Regions from separate parts of the Geodermatophilus sp. SYSU D00696 genome, predicted to be linked through region 1. Evidence: predicted binding sites of a transcription regulator. Region 1 holds the regulator's gene; each other region holds the start of a gene.
What was found. The regulator LexA, encoded in region 1, represses DNA repair genes until DNA is damaged. The targets are predictions, from matches to a motif close to TCGAACANNTGTTCGA.

Region 2: the regulator LexA is predicted to act here: its motif matches at 2,967-2,982, upstream of ACI79O_RS15985 (DUF222 domain-containing protein).
Region 3: the regulator LexA is predicted to act here: its motif matches at 3,560-3,575, upstream of ACI79O_RS14445 (DUF222 domain-containing protein).

What each region holds. Positions count from the first base shown of each region.
Region 1 is NZ_JBJGYY010000019.1:58,709-64,807, reverse strand. Features, by position in the region: gene hflX (GTPase HflX) at 1-386, shown strand, start outside; gene ACI79O_RS13795 (phosphatase PAP2 family protein) at 499-1,242, shown strand; gene ACI79O_RS13790 (hypothetical protein) at 1,214-2,287, shown strand; gene lexA (transcriptional repressor LexA) at 2,361-3,149, opposite strand; gene ACI79O_RS13780 (LysM peptidoglycan-binding domain-containing protein) at 3,423-4,085, shown strand; gene ACI79O_RS13775 (hypothetical protein) at 4,198-4,812, shown strand; gene nrdR (transcriptional regulator NrdR) at 5,293-5,841, shown strand; gene ACI79O_RS13765 (vitamin B12-dependent ribonucleotide reductase) at 5,962-6,099, shown strand, end outside.
Region 2 is NZ_JBJGYY010000024.1:56,874-62,972, reverse strand. Features, by position in the region: gene ACI79O_RS15990 (nucleotide disphospho-sugar-binding domain-containing protein) at 1-736, opposite strand, end outside; gene ACI79O_RS15985 (DUF222 domain-containing protein) at 1,001-2,962, opposite strand; gene ACI79O_RS15980 (ACT domain-containing protein) at 3,114-3,779, opposite strand; gene gatC (Asp-tRNA(Asn)/Glu-tRNA(Gln) amidotransferase subunit GatC) at 3,972-4,304, shown strand; gene gatA (Asp-tRNA(Asn)/Glu-tRNA(Gln) amidotransferase subunit GatA) at 4,301-5,794, shown strand; gene ACI79O_RS15965 (hypothetical protein) at 5,791-5,973, shown strand; gene gatB (Asp-tRNA(Asn)/Glu-tRNA(Gln) amidotransferase subunit GatB) at 5,970-6,099, shown strand, end outside.
Region 3 is NZ_JBJGYY010000021.1:1,071-7,169, forward strand. Features, by position in the region: gene ACI79O_RS14435 (ester cyclase) at 1-10, shown strand, start outside; gene ACI79O_RS14440 (IS110 family RNA-guided transposase) at 57-1,358, opposite strand; gene ACI79O_RS14445 (DUF222 domain-containing protein) at 1,630-3,555, opposite strand; gene ACI79O_RS14450 (NAD-dependent epimerase/dehydratase family protein) at 3,709-4,827, opposite strand; gene ACI79O_RS14455 (MFS transporter) at 4,879-6,099, opposite strand, start outside.

The sequences.
Region 1 (6,099 bases):
TCGGCCAGATCGACGCGGTGCACGTGGTGCTGCGCGAGATCGACGCCGCGGCGGTGCCCGAGCTGATCGTCGTCAACAAGGTCGACGCCATGACCGAGGACGACGTGCTGACCCTGCGCCGGGCGCTCCCCGGCGCGGTGTGGGTCTCGGCGCGGACCGGCGAGGGCATCGAGCAGCTCCGCGAGGTCGTCGCCGCCCGGCTGCCGCACCCGGACGTCGAGGTCGAGGTGCTCGTGCCCTACGACCGCGGCGACCTGGTGGCCCGCGTCCACCGCGACGGCGAGGTCTTGAGCGAGCAGCACGAGGCGGACGGCACCCGGCTGAGTGCGCGGGTCGACGGCGGCCTGGCCGCGGCGCTGGAGCGGTTCGCCGTCCCGGTCGGCTGACCGGCCGCGGCGCTCGCCCGCCCGGGTGACCGGCTGCCCGCCGGTCACCCGGGCGGCTCGCCGTCCCCCGCGGCGAGGTCACGGCCGGGTCACGGCCCGGTACCGTGGCCGCGTGACCAGCGGCGTGGTGCGTCGGGGGAGGGGAGCGCCGGCCGACGGCGACCCGTCGGCCCCCGTCCCCGCCGTCGTGACCCCAGGACGGCCGCCGTGGTGGCTGATGATCCTGTCGCTCGTGGTGACCGTGGGCGTCACCGTCGACCTGCTCAGCCGGGGTGTCCTGGAGCGGCTCGACCTCGAGGTCTCCGAGATCGTCAGCCAGTGGGGGCTGCGCGACTCCCCGGCCTACTGGCCGGTCTGGGCGGTCACCCAGATCGGCGGACGGGGCACGATCCTCGTCGTCCTGGCCGGCCTGGTCGGCTGGCTGTGCATCCGCCGGCGGACGCTGCTGCCCCTGGTGCGGGTGCTCGTCGCCCTCGCCCTGCTGACCGTCGTGGTCTACGCGTTCAAGTTCGGCACCGGTCGCACGGCGCCCGCCTATCCCGGCTCGTTCTTCCACCGCGACGGCGCCAGCTACCCCTCGGGGCACGTGGCCAACGCCGTGCTCATGTGGGGCGTGGCCCGCTGGCAGGCCGTCGAGTACCGGCTCGCGCCGCCGGTGCAGCGGACGCTGTGGTGGCTCAGCGTCGTCGGGCCGGTGGCCACCGGGATCGCCATGGTCTCGCTGGACTTCCACTGGGTCACCGACGCGGTCGTCGGGGCCTCGGTCGGGATCCTGCTGCTGGGCGTGGTGCACGCACTCGACGCAGTCGTGCTGTCACGCTGGGCGGGTGCCCGCGCCGGCCGTCCTCCCGCGTAGCGCGCGGGCGTGCGCCCCGCGCGCACCGGCCGCCGTCCTCGGGCTCGCGCTGGGGCTCGCCCCGGTCCTGCTGCCATCGGCCTCCGCGGCCGCCGAGGAGGCCACGCCCGCACGGCGCTGCCAGGTGACCGACCCCCGGCTCGCGGAGCTCTCCGGTCTCGTCGACGTCGGCGACCGGATGCTGGCCGTCGCCGACGGCGGTGAGCGGGTGACCGTCGCGGTCCTCGACCAGACCTGCCGGGTCGTCGACGAGACCGTCGCGCCGCTGGACCCCTACGACCCCGAGGACCTCGGCGTCGGACCCGACGGCACCGTGTGGCTGGCCGACACCGGGGACAACAACGCCACCCGGGAGACCGTCGCCCTCATCGCGCTGCGGCCCGACGGCGCCACGGCGCTGCACCGGCTCACCTATCCCGACGGCCCGCACGACGCCGAGGCACTGCTGGTCGCGCCCGACGGCACGCCGTACCTGGTCACCAAGGAGGTGCTCGGGGCCAGTCACGTCTACCGGCCGGCGGCACCGCTGGTCGACGGCGGCACGGTCGAGCTGGCCGACGTGGGCACCGTGGCCTTCACGCTCACCGGGACGCCGGGCGGCCCGGTCGGGCGTGCCGGCCAGTTGCTGGTGACCGGGGGCGCGGTCGCCCGCGACGGCAGCCGGATCGCGCTGCGGACCTACACCGACGCCTACGTCTGGCCGCTCGCCGGGTCCGACGTCCCGGCCGCGCTGGCGGGCGAGCCGGTGCGCATCGCGCTGCTCGAGGCGCCGCAGGGCGAGGCGGTGTCGTTCACCGCCGACGGCGCCGCGCTGCTCGTCGCCGGGGAGGGACCGCCCGGCGACGTCACGGTCGTGCCGATCCCGGCCGGGGCCGCCGCGTCGTCGTCACCGGCGGGGACCTCGACGGCGACCGCGCCCGCCGACGGCGGCACGGACATCCCCCCGGTCACCGCCGGGCTGGTGGCGGCCGCCGTCGCCACGGTGGCGGTGTGGATCGGCGGCCGCCTGCGCCGCCGGCGGGCGGCCGCGCCACCCACCGGCTGAACCCGCGACCCCGGGGCCTGGCTCCTGCCGCGCCGGTCGGCGGGAGCCGGGCCCGCGTGGGTCGGGCGGTGGGTCAGACGCGGCGCAGGACGGACACCACGCGGCCGAGGACGGTGGCCTCGTCACCCGGGATGGGCTCGTAGGCCGGGTTGTGCGGCAGCAGCCACACGTGCCCGTCGCGCCGCTTGTAGGTCTTGACCGTGGCCTCGCCATCGAGCATGGCGGCGACGATCTCGCCGTTCTCGGCGGTGGGCTGCTGGCGCACGACCACCCAGTCGCCGTCGCAGATCGCCGCGTCGACCATCGAGTCGCCGGCGACGCGGAGCATGAAGAGGGTGCCCTCGCCGACCAGCTCGCGCGGCAGCGGGAAGACGTCCTCGACGGCCTGCTCGGCCAGCACCGGGCCACCGGCGGCGATCCTGCCGACCAGCGGCACGTAGGTGGGCGCGGTGCTGCCGTCGGCGGCGGCCGGCGCGGCCGGTGCGCCCTCGGCGGCCGTGTCCCCGGGCAGCCGCACGTCGAGTGCGCGCGGGCGGTTGGGGTCGCGCCGCAGCCATCCCTTCTTCTGCAGCACCGAGAGCTGGTGGGCGACCGACGACGCCGAGGACAGGCCCACCGCCTCGCCGATCTCCCGGACCGAGGGCGGGTAACCGCGGCGGTCGATCGAGTCGCGGATGACCTCGAGGACCCGGCGCTGCCGCTGGCTCAGCCCGTCGCCGGCGTCGCCCCGATCGGGGAACGACCGCACCGCGGCGGTCTGCCCCCCGGCGCCGTCGGCAGCGGTGTCCGTCCCCCGCCGGCCTCCTCGCCGGGTGGCCGTGCCCCCGCGCGTGCCCTGGCCGGTGCCGCTCGTGCCCGCCACGTCTCCTCCTCGCCGGCCGTGTCGCCACGGCCCTCGTGTCCCGCCCGCCACCCGGAGGACCCGGCCCCCGGACGCCGGGAGGTGCCGGCGTCCGGGGGAACGGGCGGACGGCTGCTGATCGGACCGTAGCGCCTCGGGCCCGGTACTTCAAACGTGTGTTCGAAACCCGTCGGAGGTGTCGGGTCGACCCCGTCGGTCCCATGCGGTAGACATCGCACAGACGTTCGATCGAACGCGTGTTCGACGGCGGTGGGATGACGAGGAGGAGTGGTCATGGGCAGCGTGCACCAGGCGGTTCTGGAGTTCGACGCGGCGGTCCGGGTCCCCTGGCGGCCGCTGCTGGCGGAGGGGGCCGCGCGCGGGACCGCGGCCCCGCGCCGGCAGGCACCTCCCCCGGCTCCGCGTCGCCCGGCCCAGGGCACTCCGGCGTCGCCGCGGGCGGCCCTGCCGGGCTCGGGTCCGCGGATCACCGGGCACCTGCGGCCGGTGCCCGACCGCCCGGCCGCGGCGCCCGTCCGCGCCACCGGTCCCGCCGCGGGGCCGGCCGCCGAGGCGCCCCGCACCCGCCGGGCACCGGCGCGGCCGGGGGGCCGGCCGGTGCGCTGCGAGCCGGCCCGGGCCGGCCGCGGTCCGGCGGCGCCGGCCCCCGGGCCCGTGCGGCTGACCCGCCGCGGGCGCCGCCTGGTGGCCGTGCTGGTCCTCGCCGCGGGCGTCGGCGGCGCGGTCCTGGGGCGGGAGGTGCTCGCTCCCGAGCAGGGCCTGCGGCTCGCCGGGGAGAGCAGTGTCGTCGTGCAGCCGGGTGACACCGTGTGGTCGATCGCCGGCGAGGTCGCCGGCCCGGAGCAGGACGTGCGGGTCGTCGTCGACGCGATCGAGGAGCTCAACGACCTCGACGACTCGGCGGTGGTCGCCGGTCAGGTGCTGCGCCTGCCGTGACCGGGACGGGGGCACTCCTCGGACAAGTGACGAGACCGCCCCGCCCGGTTCGTCAACCATCGGTGTCCGGTCGCTCACGCATTCGGCTTGAACGAACACATACGGTGAGGACGTGTCAGCAGCCGTGAACAGCAGGGCAGCGGTGTCATTCGGGTCGCCGCAGGACGTCGAGGTGCTCGTGGACGGCGCCTGGGTCGCGGGCGCGATGCTCGGCTGGCGGCACGACGAGACCGGCGCGTGCGAGGTCTGGGTGCGACTGCGCACCGAGGTCCCGGGCGTCGTCGAGGGCGCCGGGACCTGGGTCGATCTGGCCGCCGTCCGGCTGCCGGAGCGCCGGCTCACGCTGGCGCCGGCGGTCGCCACGGCGGTCGCTGCCACGGCCGCGATGTCCGTCGTCCGCCCGGTCGGCGTGCCGGCTGCTGACCGCCCGCGCCGTTCCCGCCGGCACTGTGCCGACGTGACCGCCGAGCAGCCCGCCGTCGGCGTGGCCGGGCCCGGCCGGCACCGGGCTCCCTCCGCGGCCGGCGCCGGCCGGCACCGCGCGGTCACCGCCGAGATGCCGGCCGTCGCCGGGTCCGCCGGGGCACCCGTCGCGGTGTCCGTGGGCACCTCTGGCGCCACCCTCGTTCCCGACGCGGAGCCCGACCTGCTCACCCGGCCGATCCGTCTGGGCGACCTGGTGCCGAACCCGCGCGGCAGGCGTCCCGCGGTGCGCCCGTCGGTCTGAGCGACCCCTCTCGGGCGTCCCGCGCCCTCCCGGACCCGCCGGCGGCGTCCCCGGCCGTGCCGGGCACCGCGCGGTGGCGGCGGTCCTGGTCGTGGCCGGCGTGTACACCCGGCAGCCGTGTCCCGCGCGCGGACGCGCGGGCGCCGCGGCGTGTCGTGTGACGGGTGGGAGAGGTGGTCGCGCCTGGTCACCGCGAGGTCACGACCGCATCTCGGGGGAAGAGACACGCCCGGCGTCGGCTTGCAGATGTTGTGGAGCCAGGCCTACTGTCCCCCTACATCTAGTGGTCACGACGGAGGGAGTCCTCCACAGGGCCGTCCTCAGGTCATCCCCGGGGTGTCCACCGGATGTCCCCAGAGGGGTCCACAGCAGAGGGCGGCGAGGCGTGGTGGCCGGTGGCATCCGGCCGTCCGCCGGCACGTCCCACCCGGCGCCGGGGAGACCGGTACCGAGCTCGTCCGCAGAGGGAGGTGAACCGCAGTGCGCTGCCCCTTCTGCCACAACCCCGACAGCCGGGTGATCGACTCGCGCGAGGCCGACGAGGGTGCCACCACCCGTCGCCGTCGTTCCTGTCCCGCCTGCGGCCGCCGGTTCACCACGGTGGAGGAGGCCGTCCTCGCCGTCGTCAAGCGCAGCGGGGTCAGCGAGCCGTTCAACCGCTCGAAGGTCGTCGCGGGCGTGCGCCGGGCCTGCCAGGGCCGGCCGGTCGACGAGGACCAGCTCCAGCAGCTCGCCCAGCAGGTGGAGGACGCCATCCGCGCCAGCGGGGTGGCCGAGGTGCCCAGCCACGAGGTGGGCCTGGCGATCCTGCGGCCGCTGCGGGAGCTCGACGAGGTCGCGTACCTGCGCTTCGCCAGCGTCTACCGCGCCTTCAGCTCGGTCGAGGACTTCGAGAAGGAGATCACCGAGCTGCGCGCGCGGCACCACACCGGGGGCACGCCACCGCTGCCCGGCATGCAGCTCGACCCGCCGCCGCGCCGTCGTGGCGGGCGCGGCCAGGCCGGCACCAGCGGCGCTGCCACCCCCTGACCACCGGCCGGCAGCGTCGCCGGACCGTCCAGCACCACCTCAGAAACCGTCAGCACCAACCGCTAGGAACAGGGTGGCTCTCTTCCCCAGCCGCCTGGACCACTCACCGAGGGAGAGCTCGTGACCGAGATCGAGGACCGTCCGGCAGGCCGCACGCGTCGTGCCCCTAAGGCGCCGACCCGGGGGAAGGGCCTGAAGGTCAAGCGCGTCTACACGACCGCCGGCGTCCACCCCTACGACGAGGTGGCCTGGGAGCGC
Region 2 (6,099 bases), on a different contig from region 1:
CCCAGTCAGGGTCGTCCAGTTGCGGGCCCACGAAGTGGACGTTGGCGGGGATGTGCGGCGACTGGAAGTCGAACGACGGGCTGGTCATCACGAGCACCGCACGACAGCGGTCGAGCAACTCGAACGTGTTCCGCACCGGCGCGAGTTCGTGCGCCGCGAGCGCGGCGTTGAGGCCGGGCACGACCCGTGCGGACACCAGCCGCAGGGCACTCCGCATGAGGGCGTCCCGGGTCCGCCCGACCGGGCCTCGCCCGGGCATCCACCCCGACAGCATCACGGGCAACCCGGGGGTCGGGCGCAGGTAGACGTTCGCCATCAGTGCGGCCGTGGGCAGTGCGGTCGCCTGGGCGCCGATGAGCAGCCCGGGGAGGGCGTCGGCCAGCACGGCGTCCACCCGGAGCGCTACTGCGGCGGCGACCACGTCGTCGGCGAAACGAGCCGCGGGCCCCACGAGGATCCGGTCCCGCGCGGCGGCGAGCTGGCGCAGCGGGTTGCCGCGCTCGAGTTCCTGGATCAGCGCCGTCTGGTCCGCGATCGTGTCGATGCGCGGCGCAGTCGGCCAGGTGGTGAATCCGCAGCCGGCCGCTCTCGCGGACTTCTCGGCCGTCGGGTCACCCAGGACCTCCACGGTGTGACCCCGCCGGACGAGTTCGCCCGCGAGCCCCAGGGCCGGCGGCAGGGTGCCACCGCCGTCGATCGCTGCCAGGAGGAACCGGCCGGGATGCCGTCGTGCCATGTCACACCGTCCTGGTCTCGGGGCGGGCCGCCAGCATCCCGTCCCGGTGCTCGGCTGAGAAGGCGCTCGTCGCGCAGGGGGTCGGCGCACGCGCTGTGAGCACCGCGACCGCGTCGCCGTCTCTCCCTCCCCTCCACAGCCTTGCCCGAGGGGGCGACCTCAGGCCATCGCCGGAGCCGGAACCGAACCGTCCAGCCGGGAGGCGCCACACGTCTCACGGGCCGCCTTCGAGGGTGGTGGCGCCTGCGACCGGCAGGATTTGCCTCAGTAGGGCGGTGGGGTGGTGGCGGCGGTGAGCCCGGTGGGTGTGGTGACGGTGAGGGTGCCGTCGGGGGCGAGGGTGTGGGTCCAGCCGGGGGCCTGGTGCTTGCCGCGGTGGTGGCCGGTGCAGTAGCCGGTGAGGTTGGCCGCGGTGGTGGGTCCGGCCGGCCAGGAAACCGCGTGGTCGAGCTCGCCGCCGCGGGGGACGCGGCGGCGGCAGCCGGGGAAGCGGCAGCGGCGGTCGCGGGCGCGGACGTGCCGGTCCAGCGCGACGCTCGGCCGGTAGCCGGCGGCGGCGGCAGGGGCGCCGAGCCCGGTGCCGGTGCGGGCGGCGCGGTGCAGGGCGGGCAGGTCGGTGAGGGCCAGCAGCGCACCGGTCAGAGCATGGGTGAGTGCGATGCGGGGCCGGTCGGCCAGCCCGCCCCCGGCGGTGGCGGCGAGCAGCGCGGCCAGGTCGGCGCGGGCGGTGTCGGTGGCCGCGGTGAGCGCGGTCAGCGCGTCGGGGGCGGCGCTCACCCGGCCGGCCGGGCTGCGTGCCCAGGTGGCCTCGTCGGTGGTGTCGGCGCGCCGCGCGGTGGCCACCGTGCGGCGGGCATGGCCCAGGGCGCGCTCCAGCCCGAGCAGGGCAGCACTGGCGTCGTGGACGGCGCGGTCGGCGCGCGCCCACCAGCTCTCGGGACACGCAGCGTCGCCAGGGTCGGGAGAAGTGCAGGGTGACGGGGCGTCGCCGGGGTCCGGTGGTGGGCCGTAGAGGTGGTCAGGTGGCTCGTCGTCGACGTAGCAGGGGGCTGGTTCGGCGTCGAACTCGCCGGCCAGCACCCGGCGTTCCATCTGCGCCCACCAGGCCTCCAGTTCGGCTTGCTGCCGCGCCTCCCAGCCCAGGACGTCGTCCCCGCCGGAGGCCGGCTTCGGGTCCGTGGCAGTCGGCTCCGGATCGGTCGGCTCCGGGTCGCTCGGCCCTGTCTTGGTCAGATCCGGGTCGGTCGGCTCCGTGTCGGCCGGCTCCATGTCGGCCGGCTCCATGTCGGTCGCGGGGGCGTCGGCGGCGGCCCGGTGGCCGGTGAGGGCGGCCAGCAGCGCCCGGACCAGCTCGGCGGGCACCACCTGCCCGTCGACCTCGCACGCGGCGTCCCCGCCCCGCAGCGCCCCGACCGGAGCGACCACGGTCAGCGTCACCTGCACCGGCGGCAGCCCGGACTCGCCCGGGCGGAGCACCAGGTCCAGCAGGCAGTCGGCCATCTTCTGCCCCCGGCTGCGGCCGTCGGCGGGCAGCGCGTCGGCGTACGCACCGAGGGCGGCGAGCAGGGCGGCGGCCTCGGGGGTGGTCAGCAGCGCCGAGACCACGCTCATCCCCTCGACCCGGTCCGGACCGGCCGACACCCCGCGCTTCCGCACCGCGCGCAGCAGGTCATCGGCGGCGGTGCGGGCGGTGCGCGTGAGCAGCTCCCGGCGGGCCTTGTCGCCCAGCTGCCCCGGCGTGGTGTGCCGCCCGGCGGCCCAGGCGAGCAGATCCCGCTCGATCGCGGTGCGCAACGCGGCGTCGGTGATCGGGGCGACCTTGTCGAGCAGCGGGCCCAGGTGCCCGACGTGCAGCGCCCCGGCCTCCAGCGCGGCCAGCGTGCCCGGCAGCCGGTGCACCAGGGTCAGCGACCGCTCCAGCAGCAGCTGCGCGGCCTGCGTCGACACCGAAAGCGCCACGGCCAGCTCGTCGGTGGCCCACTCGCTCACCGGCCGGAGCAGGTCAGGACGGGCGGCCCACCGGTCGGCGGCCATCGCTCCCGGCGAGCCTTGCGGCCGGTCGGCCGACGACGGCCGGGATGCGGCGAACGCGGCCACCGCCCGGGCCCGCAGCGCGGTCTGCCGGGCGATCTCCCGGTCGGCGGCCTGCACCGCCCCCAGCGGCCCCGACGCCCACCCCACCGCGGGGGCGGGCGCGTCGAGCACCGGGGAGGAGGCCGCCGTCACGTAGTCGATCATACGTTCGAGCGGGGTGTCGATCAAGTCCTGTGGACAGGAAAGGTGCAGCTCAGAGCCGGGTCCAGGTCGGCGGGAGGTGGCCGACCGTGGCCACGACCCCCGCGAGGACGCCGGTCCGCGGGACCGACATCGCCAGTGTTCAGGCCGGCGGCAGGTGGGCGACCGTCGTCGCGATCCCCGTGAGGTGTGCCAGGCGCAGCAGCTCCGAGCGGCGGAACGCCGGTCCGCCCGAGCGACCGAGGACCACGGCGGTGCCCGGGTCGCCGAAGGGGGCCGCCATCATCTCGATCGCCATCTCCCGCCAGCGCTCGGGCAGCCAGTCGTCCTCGCTCGGCAGCAGCCGGGGCGAGGTGAGCGGCAGCCACGGCAGCGCGAGGTCCTCGAAGGCCGGGGCGGCGTCGGAGGCCGCGAGGACCTCGCACGCGCCGTCGGGTGCGCGCAGCACCGCCGCCCAGCTGCCGTGGAACACCCGCGGCAGCTCCGCGGCGAGCAGCTTCACCGCGGTGCCCTCCGCCGAGCGCGCCAGCGCCTCGAGCAGGTCGAGCTCGCGGTGGGTGTCGAGCGGGCCGGCGAAGGGCCGTAGGGACTCGACCTGCACGCCGGGCACCGCCTGCGCGGCGGTGATGAGGCTGTCGGGCAGCCGGCCGGGCGGCAGGTCGACGACGACGTCGTCGACGGCCACGCCACCGCCGCGCTCCAGCACGTCGAGGGAGACGATGTCGACCCCCGCGTCGCCCAGGGCGGTCGCCACCGCGCCGAGCAGGCCGGGGCGGTCGGGGACGACCAGTCGCAGGAGATAGGACACGGTTCCTCCGCTGACGACGTCGAGGGGCAGACGATCCGCGTCGATCGGTGTGCCGGAGCAGCTTCCCGCACCGGGTGGCCCCCGGTCGAGCCCGCCCCCGCCGCGGGCCGGGGCGCCACCGCGCCCGCGTACAGTGACCGGGTTGCGTCCCTGGCGCCGGCACGGCGCCGACGACAGGAGTCCCGCCCCAGCATGAGCACCGAGCCCACCAGCGACCGCGGAGCGGCGCCCGCCCTCGGCCGCCAGGACATCGCGCACCTCGCGCGGCTGGCCCGCCTGGCCGTCACCGACGAGGAGCTCGACCGCTTCGCCGGCCAGCTGGGGGCGGTCCTCGACGCCGTGGCGCAGGTGCAGCGCGCCGACGTCGCCGACGTCGCGCCCACCACGCACGCCGTCCCGCTGACCAACGTGCTGCGCGCCGACGTCGCCACCCCGTGCCTGCCCCGCGACGTCGTCCTGGCCGGCGCCCCCGCCGCCGAGGACGGCCGCTTCCGCGTCCCGCGCATCCTGGGGGAGGAGGAGTGAGCGACCTCACCGCCCTCACCGCCGCCGAGCTGCAGGCGGCCCTGGCCGCCGGCGAGACGTCGTCGGTGGAGGTCACCCGCGCCCACCTCGACCGGATCGCCGCCGAGGACGGCGCCCTCGGCGCCTACCTGCACGTCGACGAGGAGGCGGCGCTCGCCCGCGCCGCCGAGGTCGACGCGTCGGGCACCGCGGGCACCGGCCTCGCCGGCATCCCGGTCGCGCTCAAGGACGTCTTCGTCACCGAGGGCGTGCCCACCACCAGCGGCTCGCGGATCCTCGAGGGCTGGCGCCCGCCCTACGACGCCACCGTCGCCCGCCTGCTCAAGGACGCCGGCACCGTGCTCCTGGGCAAGACCAACATGGACGAGTTCGCCATGGGCTCGTCCACCGAGAACTCCGCCTACCGGGCGACCCGCAACCCGTGGGACCACGACCGGATCCCCGGCGGCTCCTCCGGCGGGTCGAGCGCCGCGGTCGCCGGCCGGCTGGCGCCGCTGGCCCTCGGCACCGACACCGGGGGCTCGATCCGCCAGCCCGCCGCGGTCACCGGCCTGGTCGGGCACAAGCCCACCTACGGCTCGGTGTCGCGCTACGGGCTGATCGCCTTCTCCTCGAGCCTCGACCAGGCCGGCCCGATGGCCCGCACGGTCATGGACGCCGCGCTGCTGCACGAGGCCATCGGCGGGCACGACCCGCGCGACTCCACGAGCATCGACGCGCCGGTGCCCACCGTGGTGGAGGCCGCCCGCCGCGGCGCCGGCGGCGACCTGTCGGGCCTGCGCGTCGGCGTCGTCCGCGAACTTGGCGGCGAGGGCGCCCGCGAGGGGTACGAGCAGGGCGTGCTCGACCGGTTCGCCGAGGCGGTCGCGCTGCTCGAGGCCGCCGGGGCCGAGGTGCGCGAGGTGTCCTGCCCGTCGTTCGGGCTGGCGCTGCCCGCGTACTACCTCATCGCCCCCAGCGAGGCGTCGTCGAACCTGGCCCGCTTCGAGGGCATGCGGTTCGGCATCCGCGTGGGCGACGACGGCAGCCGCGACGTCGACGAGGTCATGGCGCTCACCCGCGAGCAGGGCTTCGGCGCCGAGGTCAAGCGGCGGATCATCCTCGGCACCTACGCGCTGTCGGCCGGCTACTACGAGGCCTACTACGGGCAGGCGCAGAAGGTCCGCACGCTGATCAGCCGCGACTTCAGCGCCGCGTACGACGACGTCGACGTGCTGGTCAGCCCCACCAGTCCGACCGTGGCCTGGCCGATCGGCGCCCGCGTGGACGACCCGCTGGCCATGTACGCCGCCGACCTGTGCACCCTGCCGGCCAGCCTCGCCGGGGTCCCGGCCATCTCGGTGCCCTGCGGGCTGTCCGAGGGCCTGCCGGTCGGCCTGCAGGTGATGGCGCCGGCCCTGGCCGACGACCGCTGCTACCGCGTCGCGGCCACCGTCGAGGCCGCGCTGGGCGCGCCGCTCACCGACCGGCTCGCGGAGCGTGCCGCGTGACCGGCCCGCTCAAGGCCGCCTGGGGCCTGACCGCCTTCGTCGTCGTCGCCGGGCTGGTCCTGTGGCTGACCACCGGGGAGGCGGTCTTCGCCGTCTTCATCGTCCTGGGCCTGCTGACCGGGGTCGGCGCCTGGCTGACCGGGCGCAGCACCGCCCCGAAGGGAGACCCCCGCTCGTGACCGAGCCCCTCGTCGAGTTCGACGACGTCCTCACCCGCTACGAGCCGGTGATCGGCCTGGAGACGCACGTCGAGCTGGGCACCGAGTCGAAGATGTTCTGCGGCTGCACCACCGTCTTCGGCGCCG
Region 3 (6,099 bases), on a different contig from region 1:
CTCCGTCTGACTGCCGCGCGTCGGAGTCGTCCACCTGAGGAGGATCCCTCCCTGGATCAGGCGTCCCCAAAGCCGCCTGATCCGAAAATCCCCTGACCCCGGTCACGCCGCTGGGTTGAGGCTGACGGCGTAGCCGAGGGCCTGGAGCTCGCGAACGTGCTGGCGTACTCGGCGTTCGGGGTTGGTGCGGGAGGCGTAATAGTCCGGGCCGAGGTCGATGAAGTGCGCCTGCTCGTCGGATAGCAGCGCCCAAACGATGACCAGGATCGAGCGGCCGACCGCGACGATCGCTCGCTTCTTGCCCCGCCGCCGGGCGATGCGTCGGTAGCGCTCGCCGAGGAAGGTGTTGGTGCGGCCGGCGCTGACCGCGGCCTCACCGGCCACCCGCGCCAGGTAGCGGTTGCCCTTGCCGGTGCCGGCGTTGCCTTCGGTCGGCCGGCGGACTCGCTCACTCCCGGAGCGAACCGAGCCCACGAGGTGAGGTGTGCCGGGGTGGGAAAGCGGGTCATGTCGGTGCCGATCTCGGCCAGGATCATCTGCGCCGCCACCGGCCCCACTCCGGGGATCGAATCCAGCTTGGCCACCGCGGGCGCCAGCTCCCCGATCTGCTCCTCGATGCGGGCTTGCACGGTGGCGATGTCGGCGGTGACCGCGTCCACCCGCTGCAGCATCTGGCTGAGCAGGAAGGCGTGGTGGGCGGTGAACCGGCCGGTCAGCGCCTCGGTGAGCCGCGCCGACTTCGACCGCAGACTGCCCCGCGCCAGCGCCGCGAGCACCGCCGGATCGCGCTCGCCGGCGATCAGCGCGGCCATCATCGCCCGCGCCGAGGCGCCGAAGGGGTCACTGACCACGGCCGTCAGCTTGATCAGCGCGTCCTCGAGCAGCTTCTCCACCCGCTGCTTCTCCGCGGTGCGCACCGCCAGCAGATCAACCCGGTAGCGGGTCAGATCGCGCAGCTCCCGGATCGCCGGCGGTGGCACGAAGCTCGGGCGCAGCATCTGCCGCTCGGCGACCTTGCACAGCCACACCGCATCCAGCCGATCCGTCTTGGGCCGGCCGGGCAAGTGCTTGACGTCATGGGCGTTGACCAGCCAGGCCTCGAAGCGGTCCTCCAGCAGATAGAACGGCGCCCGCCAGTAGTCGCTGGTCGCCTCCATCACCACCCGGGTCACCCCGAGCTCGGCCAGCCAGTCACCGAGCGCCAGCAGCTCCGAGGTCATCGTGGAGACGGTGCGGACCTCCTGCATCCGCTGACGGCCCGGACCGGGCACCCGAGCGCAGCACACCACCTCGGCCTTGCTCACATCCAACGCCGCCACCCGCTCGATCACCTCGGGTTCGTCGGTCTCGACCTGCATCGCCCTCGCCTCCGTCATCTCGAACGGAACCTGGGGCGGCCACCCGTAGGAGCTGCAGGGAACGGCGAATCTGATCCTCGTGCTCGAAGCACACGAAACGGCCCACAGCACAACTCCCGGCGCCCGACTTCAGAACGGCCTCGACGACCAGGCGACTACGACGTCAACGGGTGGCCGCAGACCATTCTCGGCGCGGAACGACGCTCCCCGACAGGGGTCGACGGGACTTCAGAGATGGCGGTCGTGGCGCCGGCGACCGGCGGAACAGGCCCTAATAGGGCGGCGGGGTGGTGGCGGCGGTGAGCCCGGTGGGTGTGGTGACGGTGAGGGTGCCGTCGGGGGCGAGGGTGTGGGTCCAGCCGGGGGCCTGGTGCTTGCCGCGGTGGTGGCCGGTGCAGTAGCCGGTGAGGTTGGCCGCGGTGGTGGGTCCGGCCGGCCAGGGGGTGGCGTGGTCGAGCTCGCCGGCGCGGGGGACGGGGCGGCGGCAGCCGGGGAAGCGGCAGCGGCGGTCGCGGGCGCGGACGTGCCGGTCGAGGGCGGCGCTGGGCCGGTAGCCGGGGCTGGCGGCAGGGGCGCCGAGCCCGGTGCCGGTGCGGGCGGCGCGGTGCAGGGCGGGCAGGTCGGTGAGGGCCAGCAGCGCGCCGCCGGCCGCGTGGGTGAGCGCGATGCGGGGCCGGTCGGTCAGCCCGCCCCCGGCGGTGGCGGCGAGCAGGGCGGCGAGGTCGGCGCAGGCCTGCTCGGTGGCTGCGGCCAGCTGGGTGAGGACGTCGGGGGCGGCGGTGACCCGGCCGGCGGGGCTCGCCGCCCAGGTGGCCTCGTCGGTGGCGTCGGCGCGTTCGGCGGTGGCCACCGTCCGGCGGGCGTGGCCCAGAGCGCGCTCGAGCCGGAGCAGGGCAGCACTGGCGTCGTCGACGGCCCGATCGGCGCGGGCCCACCAGCCATCGGGGCATGAGGTGTCACCCGGGACGGTCGTGTGGTCCGCGTCGGGCGGGACGCGCGGCGGTGGATCCTCGCCGGGATCCGGTGGCGGGTCATCGTCGACGTAGCAGGGTGGCGGCTTGGCGTCGAACTCCCCGGCCAGGATGCGGCGCTCCATCTCCTCCGACCACAGCGCGAAGTCCTCGTCCTCGCTCAGGACCGCGCGCGCCGGCCCGCCGGGAGGAGCCGTGCCGGTCGGCTCGGCGCCGATGGACGCCTCGGCGGCCGGCTCGATGTCGGTCGCGGTGTCGGTCGCGGTGTCGGTCGCGGCAGGGCCGGTGATGGCGGTTGCGGCATGGACCGGATGGCCGGTGAGGGCGGCCAGCAGCGCCCGGACCAGCTCTGCGGGCACCACCTGCCCGTCGATCTCACACGCGGCGTCCCCGCCCAGCAGCGCGCCGACCGGGGCGACCACGGTCAGCGCCACCTGGACCGGCTGCAGGCCGGACTCGCCGGGGCGGAGCACCAGGTCCAGCAGGCAGTCGGCCATCCTCTGCCCCCGGGTGCGGCCATCGGCCGGATCGGCGGGCAGCGCGTCGGCGTGGGCGCCCAGGGTCGCGACGAGGGCGTGCGCCTCCGGGGTGGTCAGCAGCGCCGAGATCACGCTCATCCCGGCGGTGCGATCCGGGCGGACGGTGACGCCGCGCTGCTCGAGTGCCCTGTTCAGGTCGCGGGCGGCGTCGCGGGCGTTGTGCCGGGCGACCACGCGACGCACCCGGTCGCCGAGCTGCGCCGGGGTGGTCACCTGGTGCCGGGTGGCCCTCCAGGCGAGCAGTTCGGCCTCGATGCGGGCGCGCAGCGCGTCGTCGGCGATCGGGGCCACGTGCTCGAGCAGGCACCACAGGTGCCCGGCGTGCAGCAGCCCGGACTCCAGCGCATCGAGCACCCGGGGCAACCGGTGCACCAGGGTCAGCGACCGCGCCAGCTCCTCCTCGGCGCGTTGCACGGTGAGGTCCAGCGCGATCGACAACTCGTGCGCGGCCCACTCGCTGACCGGCCGCAGCACCTCGGTTCGGGCCGCCCACCGGTCGGCCGACATCGCTCCCGGCGAGCCTTGCGGCCGGTCGGCCGACGACGGCCGGGATGCGGCGAACGCGGCCACCGCCCGGGCCCGAAGCGCGATCTGCCGGGCGATCTCCCGGTCGGCGGCCTGCACCGCACCCAGCGGCCCCGACGCCCACCCCACCGTGGGCTCGTCGACCCCCACCGCTTCCGTCACGTTTTCGATCATATGTTCGAACCAGTGGCTGAGCAAGTCCCGGGGAGGGTGGATCAGCAGGTCAGACGTCTGGGCCTGTGCGGCCACGGCGCGCGGCGGCACTCGGCTGCGGCCCCAGTCGGAGTGACGAAACCCGGAGCGGGCAGGGGCCGCTCAGTCCGGACGGCGGTTCGGGACGTTGGCCGGGTCGCCGGCCGGGTCGTGCTCGCGGCCGCCCGTGGGGGACAGCAGCGGTCCCGGCGCGCCCTCGCCGCGGCCGAGGGCCGTGACGAACTGGCGCAGCACGTCGTCGCCGCGGTGGGCCGGCTGCCAGTCCAGCTGCGTGCGCGCGCGGGTGGTGTCGAGCACCGGCGACCGGAGGCCCAGGTCGAGCCAGCCGGGCTCGGTGGGGACGACGTGCGCGCGGAAGGCAGCCGTCAGCCCGGTCCGGACCAGCACCGCCGGGACGGGGATCCGTGTGGTGCCCAGCGCGCGGGCGATCCCGTCGGCGTCGAGCGCCGGGTCGGCGGAGACGTTGAACGGCCCGGGGACGCGCCGGTCGAGCATGCGGGTGATCGCGTCGGCGAGGTCGTCGGCGTGGACGAAGCCGACCCGCAGCGACGGCAGGGGCAGGGGCAGGACGGACGCGATCTGCCCGGGCACCAGGCGCACCGCGCCGAACACCAGCGGACCGAGGAAGTAGCGGCCGATCTCGCTGGCCGCCTCAGGCTGGAGCACCAGCGTCGGCCGGACGACGGTCAGCGTGACGTCGGACCGCCGGCCGACGACCTCGCGCACGACCCGCTCGGCCTCGGACTTCTGCCGGCTGTACTGCGAGCTCGGGATGCCGGTCACCGGCCAGTCCTCGGTGACCGGACGGTCGCCGCCGCCCGCCGCGTAGGCGCCCAGCGAGGACATGTGCACCACGTGCTGCACCCCGGCGGCCACCGCGGCGCGCATGACCCGGCGGGTGCCGTCGACGTTGGCCTTCCGCAGCTCGTCGGACCGCCGCCCCGGCTGCAGCACCCAGGCCAGGTGGACGACGGCGTCGACGTCCTCGAGCAGGTTGGTCAGCGCCTGCTCGCTGCCGGTGTCCCCGAGGTCGGCGGTGTACCAGGTGACCGACGAGTACGGCTCGCGGTCCGGCGGCTCCCGGCGGGCCAGCCCGCGGACCTCGGCCACGCCGCTGCCGGGAGCGGTCAGCCGCCGCAGCAGCGCGGTGCCGACGTTGCCGCTCGCGCCGGTGACGGCGACCTTGAGGCCCTGCAGATGCGCCTGGGGGAGCTCAGCCATGTCCCGCCGCTACCCCCGGTGGCCGTGCGCAACCCGACGGGGTGCGTCACATCAGCGCACCGCGGGCGCCGGCACCGCGTCCGGCGCCGCGAGCTCCTCGTCCCGCGGGCGCAGCCCGAGCGAGACCACGGCGATGAGGAGCAGCGCGGCCGCCCCGGCGAGGAACCCGGCCGGCAGGCCGGCGGCGTCGGCCAGGCGGGGCAGCAGCAGGCTGCCGAGGCCGCCACCGACCATGAGCGCGAGCGACTTGGCCGAGACCGTCGTCGACCGCTGGGCGGCGCTCACCTGTTCGTGCAGCAGTGCCTGGCGCAGCGGCCAGCCGGCGCCGTTGGCCAGGTAGAAGACGACGAACGCGGCGGCGGCGACCGCCACGTGCCCGGCCACCGCGACCGCGGCGACGGCGAGCGCGCCGAGCACCGCGGTGACCAGGCTGGCCCAGGCCACCGAGCCCCGGGCGAGCCGGCGGACGGCCGGTGCCAGCAGGGCGCCCAGCCCGGCGGCGGCGAACGAGACGGCCATGACCACCCCGTACACCGCTGCCCCGCGGTCGAGGCCGCCGCCGAGCTCGGCGAACCACAGCGGGCCCAGCACCTCGAGGGTGGTCAGCGCGGTGCCGGTCAGGAACGAGATGGCCAGCAGCCGGCGCAGGACGCGGTGCCGCGCGGCCAGCCGCACGGTGTCGCGGACCACCACGGGCACCTCCCGGACCCCGCCGGCCAGGGCGTGCAGCCCGCCCGACGTCGCCGTCGGCAGGGGGACGACGAGCGCGAGGACGGCGACCACCGACACCGCGACCAGCGCCGCAGCCAGGAGCAGCGGCAGCACGAGCGCGGCGCTGCCCCGGCCCTCGGCCAGCAGCGGCAGCGCCCCGCCGAGCGCGGCGCCCAGGGCCAGCCCCAGGCCGTCGGCGGCGCCGGCTCGCGACAGGCCCGACGCCGGGTCGGCGTCGGGGTCCGCGGCGTGCACGGTGTCGACGTACCAGGCCTCCAGCGGGCCGGAGTCCAGTGCCCGCGACGCGCCCTGCAGCCCCCACGCCAGGGCGAACAGCGGCACGGTGTCCGCGGCGGCCATCGTGAGCAGCGACGCGATGCCCAGCAGCCCGGACAGGACCAGGACCGGCCGGTGCCCGATCGCGTCGGCGAGCCCGCCGGTCGGCAGCTCCAGCAGCAGCGTGACCACCGAGTAGACGGCCAGCACCAGCCCGATGTCGGCGGGGGAGAGCCCGCGCGACGAGGCCAGCAGCACCGTGACCGGCGCCGAGATGCCGACCGG